Regions from separate parts of the Anaerocolumna sp. AGMB13020 genome, predicted to be linked through region 1. Evidence: a T-box and tRNA genes for the amino acid it is inferred to sense, from the RefSeq annotation. Region 1 holds a T-box; the other holds one or more tRNA genes.
What was found. The T-box of region 1 lies ahead of proS (proline--tRNA ligase). A T-box ahead of a tRNA ligase gene usually reads a tRNA of that ligase, here a tRNA-Pro.
Positions count from the first base shown of each region.

Region 1 (7,770 bases):
TTTCCCAGATTAATACCTACCTTGCAATACAGTGTGAGAACCCGTACCTTAATAAGCCCCGGGAAAAGAACGGATACCTGATTACTTCCAAGGCGGAGAAAGAATTTCATGGAATAGGACTTAAAAATATAACCGAAATCTGCGATTCCCACAGAGGAGAAATGCATTACAGCTTTGATGCTTCGGTATTTACTATTCGAATTCTGCTACCAAATTATTAAATTGCCTGTTGGTTTAATTTGTCATATATTTGGGACATAAAACGTTCCTTCAGCTCCTTATAATATTTTCTGCTGACCGGCACCTCCATATAGTCTGCCAATACTACCATATTCTTGCCGACCTCCAGAATCCTGTCAAAATTAACGATATACCCCTGATGCACATAAAAGAATCTATTAACATCCAGTCTCTCATATATTTGGGATAACGTCTCGTAGCAGGCATACTCATTATCTGTAGTGTGTATAATACTGGTATTGCGTTTCTTTTCAATATATTTTATTTTGGCTATTTCTATATGGACTTCGTTGTTCTTTATTTTTACTTCCAGATATCTTTTTCTGGCACTGATTTTATCTCTCATAAAATCTATGGAAGCCGTAGCTACACCCAGGACTTTCTTAAGTTTTATATAATCCACTGGTTTCACAAGATAATTCAGCGCATTGACTTCAAATGCACCCAAGGCATAATTTTCAAAACTTGTGGCAAAGATAATGATTACATTCTCATCTGCTTTCCTTATGCTTGCAGCCGTTTCAAGACCGGAAAGGCCATCCATCTCCACATCCAGTATCAGAATATGGTAAACTGCCTTTTCATAATCTTTCAGTAAATCCTCTCCCCTGCTGAATCTGCTTAATTCAAGTTTATTTCCACTTTCATTTTCATAAGCCTTCAATAGATTGCAAAGTTCTTCCTGATAATAAATTTCATCGTCGCATACCGCAATCCTGTAATGATTCGACATATTCTCTCCCCTTTAATTTTAATTATCATCTTAAGTTTAATCAGGTTAACTTGATTTATCAACTATTATGTGCTGTTTGGCGTTAAGAACGTGGTATTCAGTTATATTTCCTTACAGCCTGGCCTTATTACTTAAAAAAATACGGAAAAGCAGGGTTCAGACTATATAAGGATTAGTTAATATATTGTTTAATTATATTTTAAAAAATTTAATTTTATCCTATTGACATTATTACTAGTTAGTAGTATATTATAGCCATGGAAAACAAATTACAAATTAATTCACAAACAGATTTGAATATACACACTCTGAGGGCATTAAGCAGATGCAGTCAGTCAATCCACAAGCAGGAGCTTACAGTAATTAAGAGCAGTGGACTCACAGCCTCTCAGTTTGAAGTTCTGGAAGTTCTGTTCCATCTCGGTGATCTGAGGATCAGCGATATCATTGAAAAGATACTTGCTACCGGCGGCAATATGACGGTTGTCATTGACAATCTGGCCAAGGATGGACTTGTACAGCAATGTACGGATCTACAGGATAAGAGAGTTAAACTTATCCGGATAACAGAAAAGGGGAAAGCCTTAATGGAGGATTTATTACCCCGGCACTTAGATAGTATCAATGCAATATTTCAGGCACTTACAGAAGAAGAAAAGCGATACCTGAGTGAGCTCTTAAATAAACTTACACGTGTACCATAGGTACATCTCTATTTACAGCAATCGTACAATCGTACTAACTAGTACTATCAACTAGTACTAACATGAAAGCCCTTATTTCTGAAAAACAATTCAGAATACGTCTAATGCAAGCACATACAGGGTATATTAAGAACATCAAAAAAATATTATGTTTTCAGGAGGATCCACCATGAAGAATTTTAACGAAGCAATTGCAGACAGAAGAACCATATACGCCTTTAGCAAAGAGTCACCTGTTTCAGACACTACAATAAAAGAACTTGTAGAGCATGCAGTAAAGCATTCACCCTCTGCCTTTAATTCACAAAGCGGCAAGGTTGTATTATTATTTGGTAAGGAACATGATAAACTTTGGGATATTGCATTGGAAGCATTAAGAAAGGTAGTTCCTGCAGACAGCTTTGCACCTACCGAAGAAAAAATTGCATCCTTTAAGGCAGGCCATGGTACCGTCTTATTCTTTGATGACAATGGTATCGTTGAATATCTGCAGAAGGAGTATTCTCTTTATAAAGATAACTTCCCGGTATGGGCACAACAATCAAGCGGAATGCTTCAATTAATCGTGTGGACCGCCCTGGAAAATGAAGGTCTCGGTGCTTCTCTTCAGCACTACAGTGAGCTAATAGAAGCAGAGGTTAAAAAAACCTGGAATGTGCCGGAGTCTTATAAGCTGATTGCTCAGATGCCTTTTGGTAAACCAACAGCAGCACCCGGTGAAAAAGCTTTTACTCCTTTGGAAGACCGCATTCGTGTATTTGGAATAGAATAGGATCAGCAATAACGAAAGGACGTAACGGTTTACAGCTATTTTAAGTGAATGATTTTTATAACATATAATTTTGTGTAGAATTTGTGTAATTTAAGAAAGATATAAAACCGTTATAAACTTTCGATTGTATAAAGGAACAGAAAAGGCCAACCCCCTCAGGTTTTGACTGTTCCATTAAGAAGGAGGCAGGATAAACCTGGCCTCCTTCTTTAAAGTTATTAATATGCTTTTCCCCAGTACACCAGTGACTTTGCTTTCTTGCCGCAGCATACACAGGTATCAGCTATTTCTTCCTGTTTAAAAGGCATACATCTGGAAGTAGCACCTGTCTCTTCTTTAATTGTATCCTCACAAGCTTTATCTCCGCACCACATTGCCTTTATGAAACCGGGTTTTGTGGCTACTGCCTCTTTAAAGTCTTCGAACTCAGTTGCCTGATAGGTGTGTGCATCTCTGTGTTCTCTGGCTCTTTCAAGCATTTCTTTCTGGATTACATCAAGTACCTTCTCAACCTCATTCTCAAGGTTATCAAGAGTTACAACGATTTTTTCTCTGGTATCACGGCGTACGATTACAGCCTGATTTTCTTCAATATCCTTCGGTCCGATTTCAATACGAACAGGGATTCCTCTCATCTCCTGCTCACTGAATTTCCAGCCGGGACTCTTATCTGTGTCATCAACCTTTACGCGGAAAGCACCAAGACGTTCTTTCAGTTCAGCTGCTTTTTCGAGTACACCCTCTTTATGCTGGGCAATGGGAACAATCATTACCTGTACAGGTGCAACCCTTGGCGGAAGAACAAGTCCGCTGTTATCTCCATGAACCATGATTACCGCGCCAATCAGTCTGGTGGTCATACCCCAGGAGGTCTGATGCACATACTGAAGCTTGTTGTCTTTGTCGGTATATTGAATATCAAAAGCATGTGCAAATCCATCTCCGAAGTTATGGCTGGTTCCTGATTGAAGCGCCTTGCCATCATGCATTAAAGCTTCAATGGTATAGGTATCCTTTGCACCTGCGAATTTCTCTTTATCTGTTTTCTTTCCTCTGACCATGGGAATGGCAAGAACCTCTTCACAGAAATCTGCATAGAGATTTAGCATCTGTATGGTCCTCTCCTCTGCTTCCTCTGCTGTAGCATGAGCCGTATGTCCCTCCTGCCACAGGAATTCTACTGAACGCAGGAAAGGTCTTGTGGTTTTCTCCCAACGTACAACGGAACACCACTGGTTATATACCTTTGGCAGATCCCTGTAAGACTGAATAATATTGGAGTAATGATCACAGAACAGTGTCTCGGAAGTAGGTCTTACGCACATTCTTTCCTGTAAAGGTTCCAGTCCTCCATGTGTAACCCAGGCAACCTCCGGGGCAAATCCCTCTACATGATCCTTCTCTTTCTGCAGCAGACTCTCGGGTATGAACATAGGCATATAAACATTCTCTACCCCTGTTTCCTTAAATCTTCTGTCCAGTTCCTTCTGAATGTTCTCCCAGATGGCATAGCCGCCGGGTCTTAAAATCATACATCCTCTTACACTGGAATAATCGATTAATTCTGCTTTCTTTACAACATCTGTGTACCACTGGGCAAAATCCTCTTCCATGGAGGTTATTGCTTCTACCAGTTTCTTTTCTTTCGCCATAGCGATTTCTCCTTTCAGAACAATTGTTTATAAACTGACGTTTATAAGGAGGAGACATCTTTATTCTGCAAAAAAGCAATAAAAAAAAGTCCTTCCTCCACAAGGGACCGAAAGACCTCGGCGGTACCACCCTAATTAACTGTAAACAGTTCACTTTAACACCGCTAACGCCGGTTCTACGCTGTATTTTCATACAGTGCTCCAAGGTAGGTTCTATAAAGTTATCCTGAGAATCTCACACCAATCTATTCTCTCTCTGGGAGGATAACAGCTATATACTATTCCTCTTCATTGCTTTGTATTATGATTTTATGCCACCTCACAGCCTTTGTCAACTTCTTTTTTAACTTAATCGGTTCTGTGCTTCCTTCACTACCGTAATGATTATTACCAAACCTACAGGTCCAAGAATAAAGCCCGGAATGCCAAATATTTTGAGTCCTGCATACATGGCCATCATAGTGTATATAGGTTTAATCCCAATACTGTTTCCCAGCAATTTAGGCTCCACTGTCTGCCTCAGGATCTGACAACTTACATAAGCCGTCAGCAGCACTGCCGCAGTTAAAAAATCCTGCTGAAATAAGCTGATAACAGCCCAGGGTATCAGAACCAACCCGCTGCCCAGGATCGGGAAAGCATCCACTACACCTATTCCTATTCCTACAAGCAGTGCATATTTATTTCTAATGAGCAGCATAGCCGCAGTACTTACGATGGAAATTAATATCATCATGATTCCCTGGGTCTTTAGGTATGCAACTCCCATACCAGAAAGTTTTGAAGTAACCAGGTGAATTTCATTGTAATAAGCCGAATTTCTAATCCCGCTTTTATATTTATCCTCATCTTTGATTAAAAGCAGGATACTCACAATCATAATTAATAGAATTCCTACAAAACCTGCTATCCCAATAAGAAGATTAATGCTTCTGGTAGTTATGACAGGCATGATTTTATTTTTTATAATCAGTAGCACTCCATCAAAATTAGTATATATAAAGTTCTGAACAGTCCCTAATTTGATTCCAAAAAACTTATCACATCCTCTGCAAAACTCGTCCAGATATCCGGAAAGTATAGCTAAGTAGATGGGAAAATTCTTAAGCAATGCAACAAACTGCTTAATTAATATATCACACAGATAGAACAGTCCCATACCGGCAAGTGCACCAAACAGGCTTAAGGAAAGAATGCCTCCAAGAAGTTTAGGAAGTCTGGTTTTACGGTTTAAAAATTTTACCAAGGGCAAAAGTCCTGATGCTATCAGGTAAGCCAGAATAAATGGTGCAAAGAGAGGCAGCACATACTCAAGTCCAACATAAACACCAAACACTGTAAGTATGATTATAATGGACATTTTCACCTTGCTGTTGTTTAGAATTTCCATAAGAACCTCCCTTCTTTCCTTGACCGTAAGGATATAATTTAAGACACAAAAAAGCAGATAATATAACAAAGAATTCTTTGTTTTATTATCTGCCGAAATTAAATTTGTATGTTAGGTTATTATTGCATCAATTGCAAAAGAATGGTTTTAATTACATTCCAACTCCGTAATTAAAAAGGGTAAACCTGCTTCTAAGGCAGCTTTTACAGTATCTTCATTTGAAAGTAATGTATACTCTCCTTTTTCTTTCCTTGCGTTAACTTTAATATCCGGTACTTCCTTTAATTTAGAAAATTCAGCGATCTTATCCTTCAAAGAGGTTAAATCTTCCTTGGTTACCTTATCCTTATAAAGAGATTTAGGTGAAAGCAGAATTCTTGTAGTATTAACACATTGTCCGTTGTTATCTGCCATCAGTGCATAATAATTTTTCGCTTCCTTCATTATTACAGAAGCAATAAGCTCCGGTGAAGAATAGGTACTCTCTATAACCAGATTATAATTTGAATAATTAAAATATTCCAGATTATAAATGTCTTTATAGCGCAGATTCTCTGTCTGGGCTCTCTCAAACAGTTTCTCTTTTGCTTCCTCTAAAGTAGCGTACTGTTCTTCCTTCCCTCTATTATCATGCATAACTCTCTCTGCCGCTATATTTAAATCTACCGCCAGAAATACCTTAAAAGATTTTCCCACAAAGTGCCAGGCCAGCCTGGAATCGAAAATAATGTTCTTATCCGGGTTCTCTCTGGATATTGCAGCAGTTGCATCATCTATCATATTGTCATACTTATGGTCACTGCACATTAACTGGTTCATCTCTAGGGTCGTCATGTTCATCTGTCTCGCCAGTTCTCTTTGAACCTTCCCTGTGGAATAAATCTCAAAACCGAACTTGTCCTCCAATATCTTGCAGATTGTGGATTTTCCGCTTCCAAGATTTCCCGTTATCGTGATATGCATAGTGTCCTCCTAATCGTTAACCAAACATTTTTAAAAATTTGTGGTTATCATTATAACACGGTATGTCACGCAAGTAAAGGCTCTGTTAAGAACACCATCAAAATAAGAATAAATAATTTTAAATGTTTTATCCATTGTCCATAGAACCATGATAAAGATAGAATAAATAATATCACAATAACAACCAAAGTGCTGAAAGAGAGGTACAATGAACAGAATCACTAACATCAACAACATCTCAAAAGATTTTATAGACGACCCGGAATTTGATTCACCAATGAATACCCTCTGGTTAGGACATGCCGCAGGCTGTGAAAAGATCTGATCCTAATCTCTAAGACTTAACGGGTATATGGATACCATAAGTCTCCCTATACCCGTTTTATATATTGGAATCAAACTTTATTTCATAAAGTTTCTAGAGAATAATTCCTATGCTTAGAAAGTATTCTCTAGAATTGCTCTCTTCTAATCTTAGTCATAGGGAGTTTTTCCTCCTCGTGAGGAGCTCTTGCTTCCGCTGGGTATCCAAGTGCAATAATGCACTCCACTCCATAACCTTCTGGTATCTTAAGCAACTCTTTTATATAGTCCTCCGCCGTAACACCTTCCTCTTTACTGCGATTTCTTATTTGTACCCAACAGGAACCAAGCCCCTTTGCATGAGCTTCAAGCTGCAGGATAGCTGCCAGAATCGAGGTATCCTCAACCCATACGTCCGAAAGTGTAGTATCAGCTGTTACCACCACAGCTGTATCCGCTCCTCCGATAAGCGCTGACTGCGCACCTCTGCAGCGGCTTAGGGAACTTAAGGTATCCTTGTCTCTTACCACTACAAGTTCCCAAGGCCTAATACTTCGGGAAGAGGGTGCCATTAAGGCCCCTTTTAATATTTCCTCTAATACTGCTTCCTCCAAGTTCTTTTCCGTAAACTTTCGGATGCTTCGTCTTGTTTTTAAGATATCATACATATTGAATTCCCTCCTGCCTCAGACTTGTAAAAGCTACTCCCATAGATAAATAATACAGAAGTATCTATTGGTGTCAGCATCTCATATTAAGCTTCTTCCACACTAACTCAAATTCCCACTCTGGCATACTTTAATTCTAAGAGGATAACCTATGCATCCTCAATCTGCCTGTCGTACCAAGCCTTTTATTAATTGGTTCCCGTTTTTGAATATACTGTCTTAGCGCTGATTCCTTCCAACATGCCGAGCTTGCCGGACAGAGAATTAATCGTATTGCTGTCTGATTCTACTACAATGCTGATAATATTTACACCATGTTCTTTAATCGGCAGTCCCATTCTGCCC
Region 1 is NZ_CP136910.1:3,119,077-3,126,846, reverse strand. Features, by position in the region: gene R2R35_RS12730 (sensor histidine kinase) at 1-221, shown strand, start outside; gene R2R35_RS12725 (LytR/AlgR family response regulator transcription factor) at 218-973, opposite strand; gene R2R35_RS12720 (MarR family winged helix-turn-helix transcriptional regulator) at 1,231-1,677, shown strand; gene R2R35_RS12715 (nitroreductase family protein) at 1,847-2,449, shown strand; gene proS (proline--tRNA ligase) at 2,668-4,101, opposite strand; T-box leader at 4,201-4,402, opposite strand; gene R2R35_RS12705 (AI-2E family transporter) at 4,445-5,491, opposite strand; gene R2R35_RS12700 (cytidylate kinase family protein) at 5,639-6,454, opposite strand; gene R2R35_RS12695 (nitroreductase family protein) at 6,907-7,425, opposite strand; gene R2R35_RS12690 (TM1266 family iron-only hydrogenase system putative regulator) at 7,614-7,770, opposite strand, start outside.

Region 2 (7,770 bases), 890 kb from region 1:
TCCTTCATAATATCATGCCAGGTGAAGTTTATGTTAATAGCCTGGAAAAACCAACGGCTGTATTAATACAGACCAGTGAGTGCAACCTGGTTGCAGGAGATATAACGGATGCTGGATTTAATTCAAGGATAGTGGAGGAACTGGATTTCTGGGATCAGCTGACCCCTGATACCCCGGAATGGAGCGATATTATACCCTCCATACACAAGAACCCGTATATCAGAAAATATAAAAGACGCAGATATATTCTGTCTCGCGATACTTATAAAGAAGGTACTGCAATACTAAAAGAAGGCTTTGTATTAGAAAAAATAGATGTAAATGTAATGAAGCAAAGCGGTTATGAAAATGCAGAAAAACTTCTTAATTGGGTAGAGGAATGGGGCAGTATTCAGAATTTTGAAAAGTATGGTACAGGGTATTACATTTACAAGGATAACGTAATTGTAAGCTGGTCTGTTAGTGACTGTAGCTTCGAGAAGGCAATTGCTATAGGTATCAATACGGATGAAAGATATCGAAAAAACGGATTGGCTAAAATTGTAGTGTCTGCAACGATTAAGGATTGTTTTGCAAAAGGATATGAAAAAATTGAATGGTTATGTGTTGAAACAAATAAGGGATCAAGAGCCTTAGCCGAAACCTTGGGCTTTCAATTCAAAAATGAATATTATTCTTATACTTCCTATCCTCCTATTGAAAATTTATATGATTTGACAGAGGCAGAGTGGTGTGAATGGGGTATCTATTTAGAAGAAGCATCAAAATCTCAGAATGAATTATGGGTGGAGTGTCTGAACTGCTATCTGAAATCCAATAACATTAAAAAGACAATAGCATATCTGACAGCCATGAAGCAGAAGGGTGTAAAAATAGACTATAACAGAGTAAAGGAATTTATATGCTACCTGCAAGCCAATGGTCTGGGAGCAAATTTTAATTCTCGGGAATGGACTGATTTTTTTGAGAAGACCAGGCCGCTTAACTATGATTAGAAGCAGCTGAGCAAATTTCTACTTTGTTAAGACTTTGCTGCAAATGGAAGAAATTAAGGATAAAAATTAAGGATAAAACTTAAAATAAGGTTTCATAGAAGAAAGTAGAATCGTCACACTACAGCTGTAGTGTAACGATTCTACTATTGTATTAAGTCAGATGAATTGGAAGTTGAAATAGTCTCTCCTGTCTCCGCATTTATATAGGTTACCGTTATGTCATCTGACCCGGAACCATTAAAAATATTATACATTCCACCAAACATATAAAACATAAGATATGTGAAAGATTCACCCATATCTAAGTCTTTAGAGTTTGTTGTGACTATAAATTCCGTATATGCATCATTTGCTTTTACTTCTGTAATATTAGGATATTCTTCAGAGCCAATCATTTCCTTCATAGCGTCATTAATTGCAGCAGCGATTTTAGTCATCAGTGATTGGTGCTGTTCCTTTGACATAACATAGGTGGCGCTGCCATCGTCATTTAAGGTTATGGATTTGTAACCTTCCATCTCACGGATTTGATCAAGCTCGTCCTGTGTTTTGCCTTCAACATAAGTTGCAGGTATGGTAAGCTCTACTTCAGAAGCTCCTTTCTCTACACTTACATTGCCTAAATTTTCAAGCTCAGATGTGGTACCTTCTTCTGTGTCTTTCTCTTCGCCTGTTTTATCGGAGCTTTCGGTATTTTGAGCAGTAGCATTTATTCCGCTGGAATTTTTAGAGCTATTGTCAATACTGTTTGGATTGGTATTTTTACCACAGGCAGACAGTATTAAGGCTGTTGATAATAAAAACATAAAAAGTATTTTTTTCATAAATTTCTCCCTTTATTTAATCAGTTATTACTGGATTATCTGCCTGAATCAGTTATGGAAAAATAGAATTACCATAACCCATGGTTTTTCGGAAACCAATAAAACCATGAAATGGTGCATATGTATATTCAGTGTATAATAAATACACGTAGTATCCTAAACATGATAATCTACATAGATATTGACATGTAATGATGTCATAAAGCATTTGCAGAATTATAAAGGGATATTCTTCATTACAGTTAATTGTAAACAATAACTTAAAACTTATTCATTGTCTTTTAACTCGTGTTCTTCTCTGGAACGAATCATAGAGTAAACACAACCGCAGTAATCCTGTCTGTATAAATCAAACTCCTTTGATAATTCAATGGAGCGCTTATAACCATTTTTTTTCTTGAAATCCGAGCGGAGATATACAGCTCCGTATTCGGCAGCTACAGCTTCACCGATAGAATTTAGCTTGGCTGCATTTTTGTGGGGGCTGATCGTGAGGGTAGTGGTAAAGTAATCAAATCCATTTTCCTTTGCACATTTGGCTGCTTCTCTGAGACGGAGTTCATAGCAGCCGAAACATCTTTCGCCACCTTCGGGCTGGTTTTCCTTGCCTTTGGCAATTTTATAGAAAAGTTCCGGTTCATAACTGCCCTCCAGGAAAGAAATGGGATGTTTTACAGGCAGAGCATTAATCAGTCGCTTCTGTTCTTCTACTCTGCGGTCATATTCCTCTTTTATGGAGATATTAGGATTATAATAATATATGGTGATACGAAAATACTCTGACAGGTATTCCAGACAATAACTGCTGCAGGGTGCGCAGCAGCTGTGGAGCAGAAGAGTGGGGGTACTGCCTTGTGCGGTTATATTTGATAGAGTTTTTTCCAACTCTTTTTGATAATTTATAATGTTTTCCAATGATATCCTCCGTTTTCACCTAAATCTGTATGTCTTTGGCAGTTTTTAGGGCTTTTTTTTGTACTTAATAATAATTTTTAAATTTTTTTAAAAAATATGAAAATTCTACTTGATTTTTTCTCTAGAATATTATATTATAATATTGTTGTGAGACGCAAGAGCAAAATAAAAAAGCTGATCATCAACAAATATCGAGGCGTGGCTCAGCTTGGCTAGAGCGCTGTGTTAGGGACGCAGAGGTCGCAAGTTCAAATCTTGTCGCCTCGATTTTTTATTTAAAGCGGTATATAATAAGAAGCAGTAGGATTGAAGATGTATTTTAATCCTGCTGCTTCTTTCTTTGTACCAAGTATGTTATAGCTATAGTATGCCATTTGTGCAGAATTTAGTCTTATCCAGGGAGAGTCTGAAAACTCATGGTGTGAGGCTTAACACTGTGCTTTGTGGGATATGTTTTGACGCTTTTACCAAGGACAAATTATGTGGAGTGGTGTTACACTTTCATAATTGTTAAGCATGAATATTGCAAAGAGGAGACTTCTAAACAATATTGTGACTTTTAAGGCATGAGAGTTAATTGACATGAATTAGATACAAAAGATTTGCATATATGTTTAATATTTGGAAAAGAAGAAAAACGTATAAAGGCAGGGGAGTTTAAGACTTTTATGTGGACGAAAATATAAATTTATAAGTCATTATAAATAACAGTATTTAACCAAAAATTTAGAAAGCTGGAAGCTAATCTGCTATCAACCTTATGTACAGATAGCTATAGTATAATAACTTCAAACAATTTATTCAGTTAAATAAATTTAGTAAAAATATGAGATAAGGTGCAGGCATAAATGGATTTCACAGACAAAGTAGTTTTTATAACCGGAGGTGCCAAAGGAATTGGAAGGAGCATGGCAGAGCATTTTCAGGCAGCAGGAGCCAAAACAGCAATTATGGACAGACTTACAGCGAATACATCAAATCCAAATCCTCCTGACTTTTAGGGAGATTTAAAAGCAGAACAGGATATTCAGCTCTTTGTGGCAGAAGTGCTTAAATGGTATGGTAAAATTGATTGATTTATCATAAGGACAAAGGCTGGGAATATAAGGATTAAGAACGACCGTAAAAGCAAAATTTTGAAAATAAAAAAAGGAAACAGGAAGTTTTGGTGGAATATTATTAATATAAGCATTAATCTGAAAGAAAGGAGAACAGGTATGGAAGAAGCAGAAATAGAAAAAATGGCAAAGACATTAAGCATGCGTGAAAAGCTGGAACAAAGAGAACATCAGTTTTTGAGTAAATATGCCTCCTTTAGTGATAATTCTATGGGCAGGGATGTGTATGAGGACCCTTGTGATCTAAGGCCAATTTATCAAAGGGACAGAGACCGGATTCTTCATTCCAAAGCCTTTCGACGATTAAAGCATAAAACACAGGTATTTCTTGCTCCGGAAGGGGATCATTACAGGACGAGACTTACCCATACCCTTGAGGTATCCCAAAATGCAAGAACCATTGCCAGAGCCTTAAGACTGAATGAGGATCTGACGGAAGCAATAGCATTAGGACATGATCTGGGACATACACCCTTTGGCCATGCCGGGGAGAGAGCATTGAATTCCATCTGCCCGGAAGGGTTTGAACATCATCTGCAGAGTATACGTGTCGTTGAACTTCTGGAGAATCACGGCAGAGGGCTCAATTTGACGAAAGAAGTCAGAGACGGCATTGTTAATCATCAGACCAATGGAGTGCCTAAAACGCTTGAAGGAAAAATAGTCAGATTATCTGATAAAATAGCTTATATAAATCATGATATTGATGATGCTATCAGAGGACATATTATTTCCGAAGAAGATATTCCCACGGAATTTACAGATGTTCTCGGTCACAGTTCCAGAGAGCGGTTAAACCGTATAATTCATGATATTGTAAGCTGCAGTGAGGACAAGGATGATATCTTAATGTCACCCGAAATAGAAAAAGCTATGTTTGGTATGAGAAAGTACATGTTTTACAGTGTATATACCAATCCAAAAGCCAAAGGGGAAGAGCAAAAGGCAGAGACTATGTTAAAGTATCTGTTTGAATATTACAGTAAGAATTTTGAACTTCTGCCCGAGGAGTACTTTAATATGATTAAAATGAAAGAGGAAAAAGAAGCCAGAGCGGTCTGCGATTACATAGCAGGGATGACGGACCGTTATGCTGTGGCTAAATTTAATGAGATTGCGATACCTCGTTTCTGGAGTGTATATTAAATTAAGAGATATAAAAATGATAGAAGTCAAATCCTTTAAAATCTCTCCTGACAGATACCATAATTAGTAAACAGGATTACAAGAAATCAAGTTACAAAGAAGCAAATATAAGATAGATAGATTTACATTTAAAAGGAAAAGGAGAAGACATGTTTTATCCGGAAGAACTGGTAGAAGAAGTAAGACAGAAGAATGATATAGTAGATGTAATCAGTTCCTATGTGAAATTACAGCGGAAAGGCAGCAGCCATATGGGACTGTGCCCCTTTCACAGTGAGAAATCTCCTTCCTTTAGCGTCAGTGTCTCGAAACAGATGTATCACTGCTTTGGCTGCGGTGTAGGAGGCAATGTATTTACCTTTATTATGGAGTATGAGAACTATACCTTTGTAGAAGCTCTAAAGTATCTGGCGGGCAGAGTCGGAGTAACACTGCCGGAAGCTGAAATCAGTGAAGAAGCCAGACGCCAGGCAGGCTTAAAGGCCAGACTGTTGGAAATAAACAAAGAAGCCGCCAAGTATTATTACTTTCAATTAAAATCTCAAAGAGGACAAGCTGCCATGGATTATCTGGTAAACCGGCAGTTATCGGAGGATACCATAAAGAAATTCGGACTTGGATACTCCAACCAGACAGCAGATGATATTTACAAGTATTTAAAACATTTGGGTTATGAGGATGAGGTTTTAAGAGAGTCAGGACTTGTAAGCTTTGATGAGAAACACAAGGTATACGACAAATTCTGGAACAGAGTCATGTTTCCCATTATGGATGCAAATAACCGGGTTATCGGATTTGGCGGACGTGTAATGGGGGATGGACTTCCCAAGTATTTGAATTCACCGGAGACCAAACTCTTTGATAAGAGCAGAAACCTGTATGGTCTGAATTTTGCACGAACCTCAAGAAAATCAAATTTTCTTATCTGTGAAGGTTATATGGATGTTATTGCACTTCATCAGGCTGGGTTTACCAATGCAGTGGCATCACTTGGAACTGCATTTACGGGGTTACAGGCGAACCTTATCAAGCGATATACCGGAGAAGTGCTGTTAACGTATGACAGTGATGCGGCTGGTACCAAGGCGGCCTTAAGAGCAATACCCATCCTGAAAGAAGCGGGCTTAACGGTAAAGGTCATTGATATGAAGCCGTATAAAGACCCGGATGAATTTATCAAAGCCCTGGGTGCCGAGGAGTTCCAAAAGCGTATAGAAACGGCCAAAAATTCCTTTCTCTTTGAAGTGGAAGTAACCGAACGGGATTTTGACATGAATGACCCGGAGCAGAAGACAAAATTCTTTAATGAAACAGCAAAGAAAATGCTGCAGTTTACCGAGGAAATCGAGAGAAATATTTATATAGAGGCTGTATCAGCCAAATATGGAATCGGTTTTGACAATTTACGCAAGCTGGTGAATAGTTACGGTGCCAGACTTGGTACCGGCGACAGCTATAAACCAAAAGAGCATACCATGAGGGATAGAAATAAGAACCTGCCCATGGAAGGAATGCGGCAGTCCCAAAGGATACTGTTAACCTGGCTTATAGATGATCTGAGGCTCTTTGAAAAAATCAAGGGTATTATTACTCCCAGGGATTTTACAGAAGATTTGTACAAACAGGCTGCCGAGCTTTTGTTTGATCAATATGAGAAGGAGGGCAAGGTTACACCTGCCAAGATCCTCAATCATTTTGAAAGCAAAGAAGAGCAAAAGGAAGCAGCGGCTCTGTTTAGTCTGGAGCTAAGCAGTGAAATGGGCAGCAAGGAAAAAGAAAAGGCTCTAAATGAAACCGTACAAAGAATCAAGAAGAACAGCCTTGACAAGCAGAGTAAGGAGGCCATTGAGCAAAATGATATCCAGACCCTTCAGGGTATCATAAAGGAACAGACGGGTTTACAGAAATTGCATATTTCCCTGGACTGTGGTTAAAATACTAGTAATTAAGCTGAATTTTCATACTGGAATGAGCAAGGAGGATGGATAAATAATGGATGAGAATATGGTTAAATTCACTGAAAAGTTAAAAGAACTTCTGGTATTTGCCAAGAAGAAAAAGAATGTTCTTGAATTTCAGGAAATAAATGATTTTTTTGCTGATTTTGAACTGGATTCCGTTATGATTGAAAGAATCTATGAATTCCTGGAATTAAATAATGTGGATGTGCTTCGCATGACGGAGGAAGAGGATATCCTGATAGAAGAGGAAGAGGATATAGAAGAGATAGACTTTTCCATACCGGAGGGAATCGCCATAGATGACCCTGTAAGAATGTACTTAAAAGAAATCGGAAAGGTTCCTCTCTTAAGTGCCGATGAAGAAATTGAATTGGCACGAAGAATGAAGGTGGGGGACACAGATGCCAAGAAAAGACTGGCGGAAGCCAATCTGAGACTGGTGGTAAGTATTGCAAAACGTTATGTAGGAAGAGGTATGATGTTTCTTGACCTCATTCAGGAAGGAAATTTAGGACTTATAAAAGCAGTTGAGAAATTTGATTATACAAAAGGATTTAAATTCAGTACCTATGCTACCTGGTGGATCAGACAAGCTATTACCAGAGCCATTGCGGATCAGGCCAGAACCATTCGTATACCGGTGCATATGGTGGAGACAATTAATAAACTGATAAGAGTACAGAGACAGTTACTTCAGGAGCTGGGGAGAGAACCAACGCCGGAGGAAGTATCGGAAGAAATGAATGTACCCGTTGACCGGGTGCGTGAAATTCAAAAGATCAGCCAGGAGCCAGTATCTCTTGAGACACCC
Region 2 is NZ_CP136910.1:4,009,797-4,017,566, forward strand. Features, by position in the region: gene R2R35_RS16665 (GNAT family N-acetyltransferase) at 1-995, shown strand, start outside; gene R2R35_RS16670 (hypothetical protein) at 1,139-1,819, opposite strand; gene R2R35_RS16675 (epoxyqueuosine reductase QueH) at 2,087-2,734, opposite strand; tRNA gene R2R35_RS16680 (tRNA-Pro) at 2,927-3,001, shown strand; gene R2R35_RS16685 (SDR family NAD(P)-dependent oxidoreductase) at 3,583-3,735, shown strand; gene R2R35_RS16690 (deoxyguanosinetriphosphate triphosphohydrolase) at 3,952-4,998, shown strand; gene dnaG (DNA primase) at 5,148-6,932, shown strand; gene rpoD (RNA polymerase sigma factor RpoD) at 6,991-7,770, shown strand, end outside.
Region 2: it encodes a tRNA-Pro, which carries the amino acid that the T-box ahead of proS (proline--tRNA ligase) is inferred to sense. The anticodon was not compared.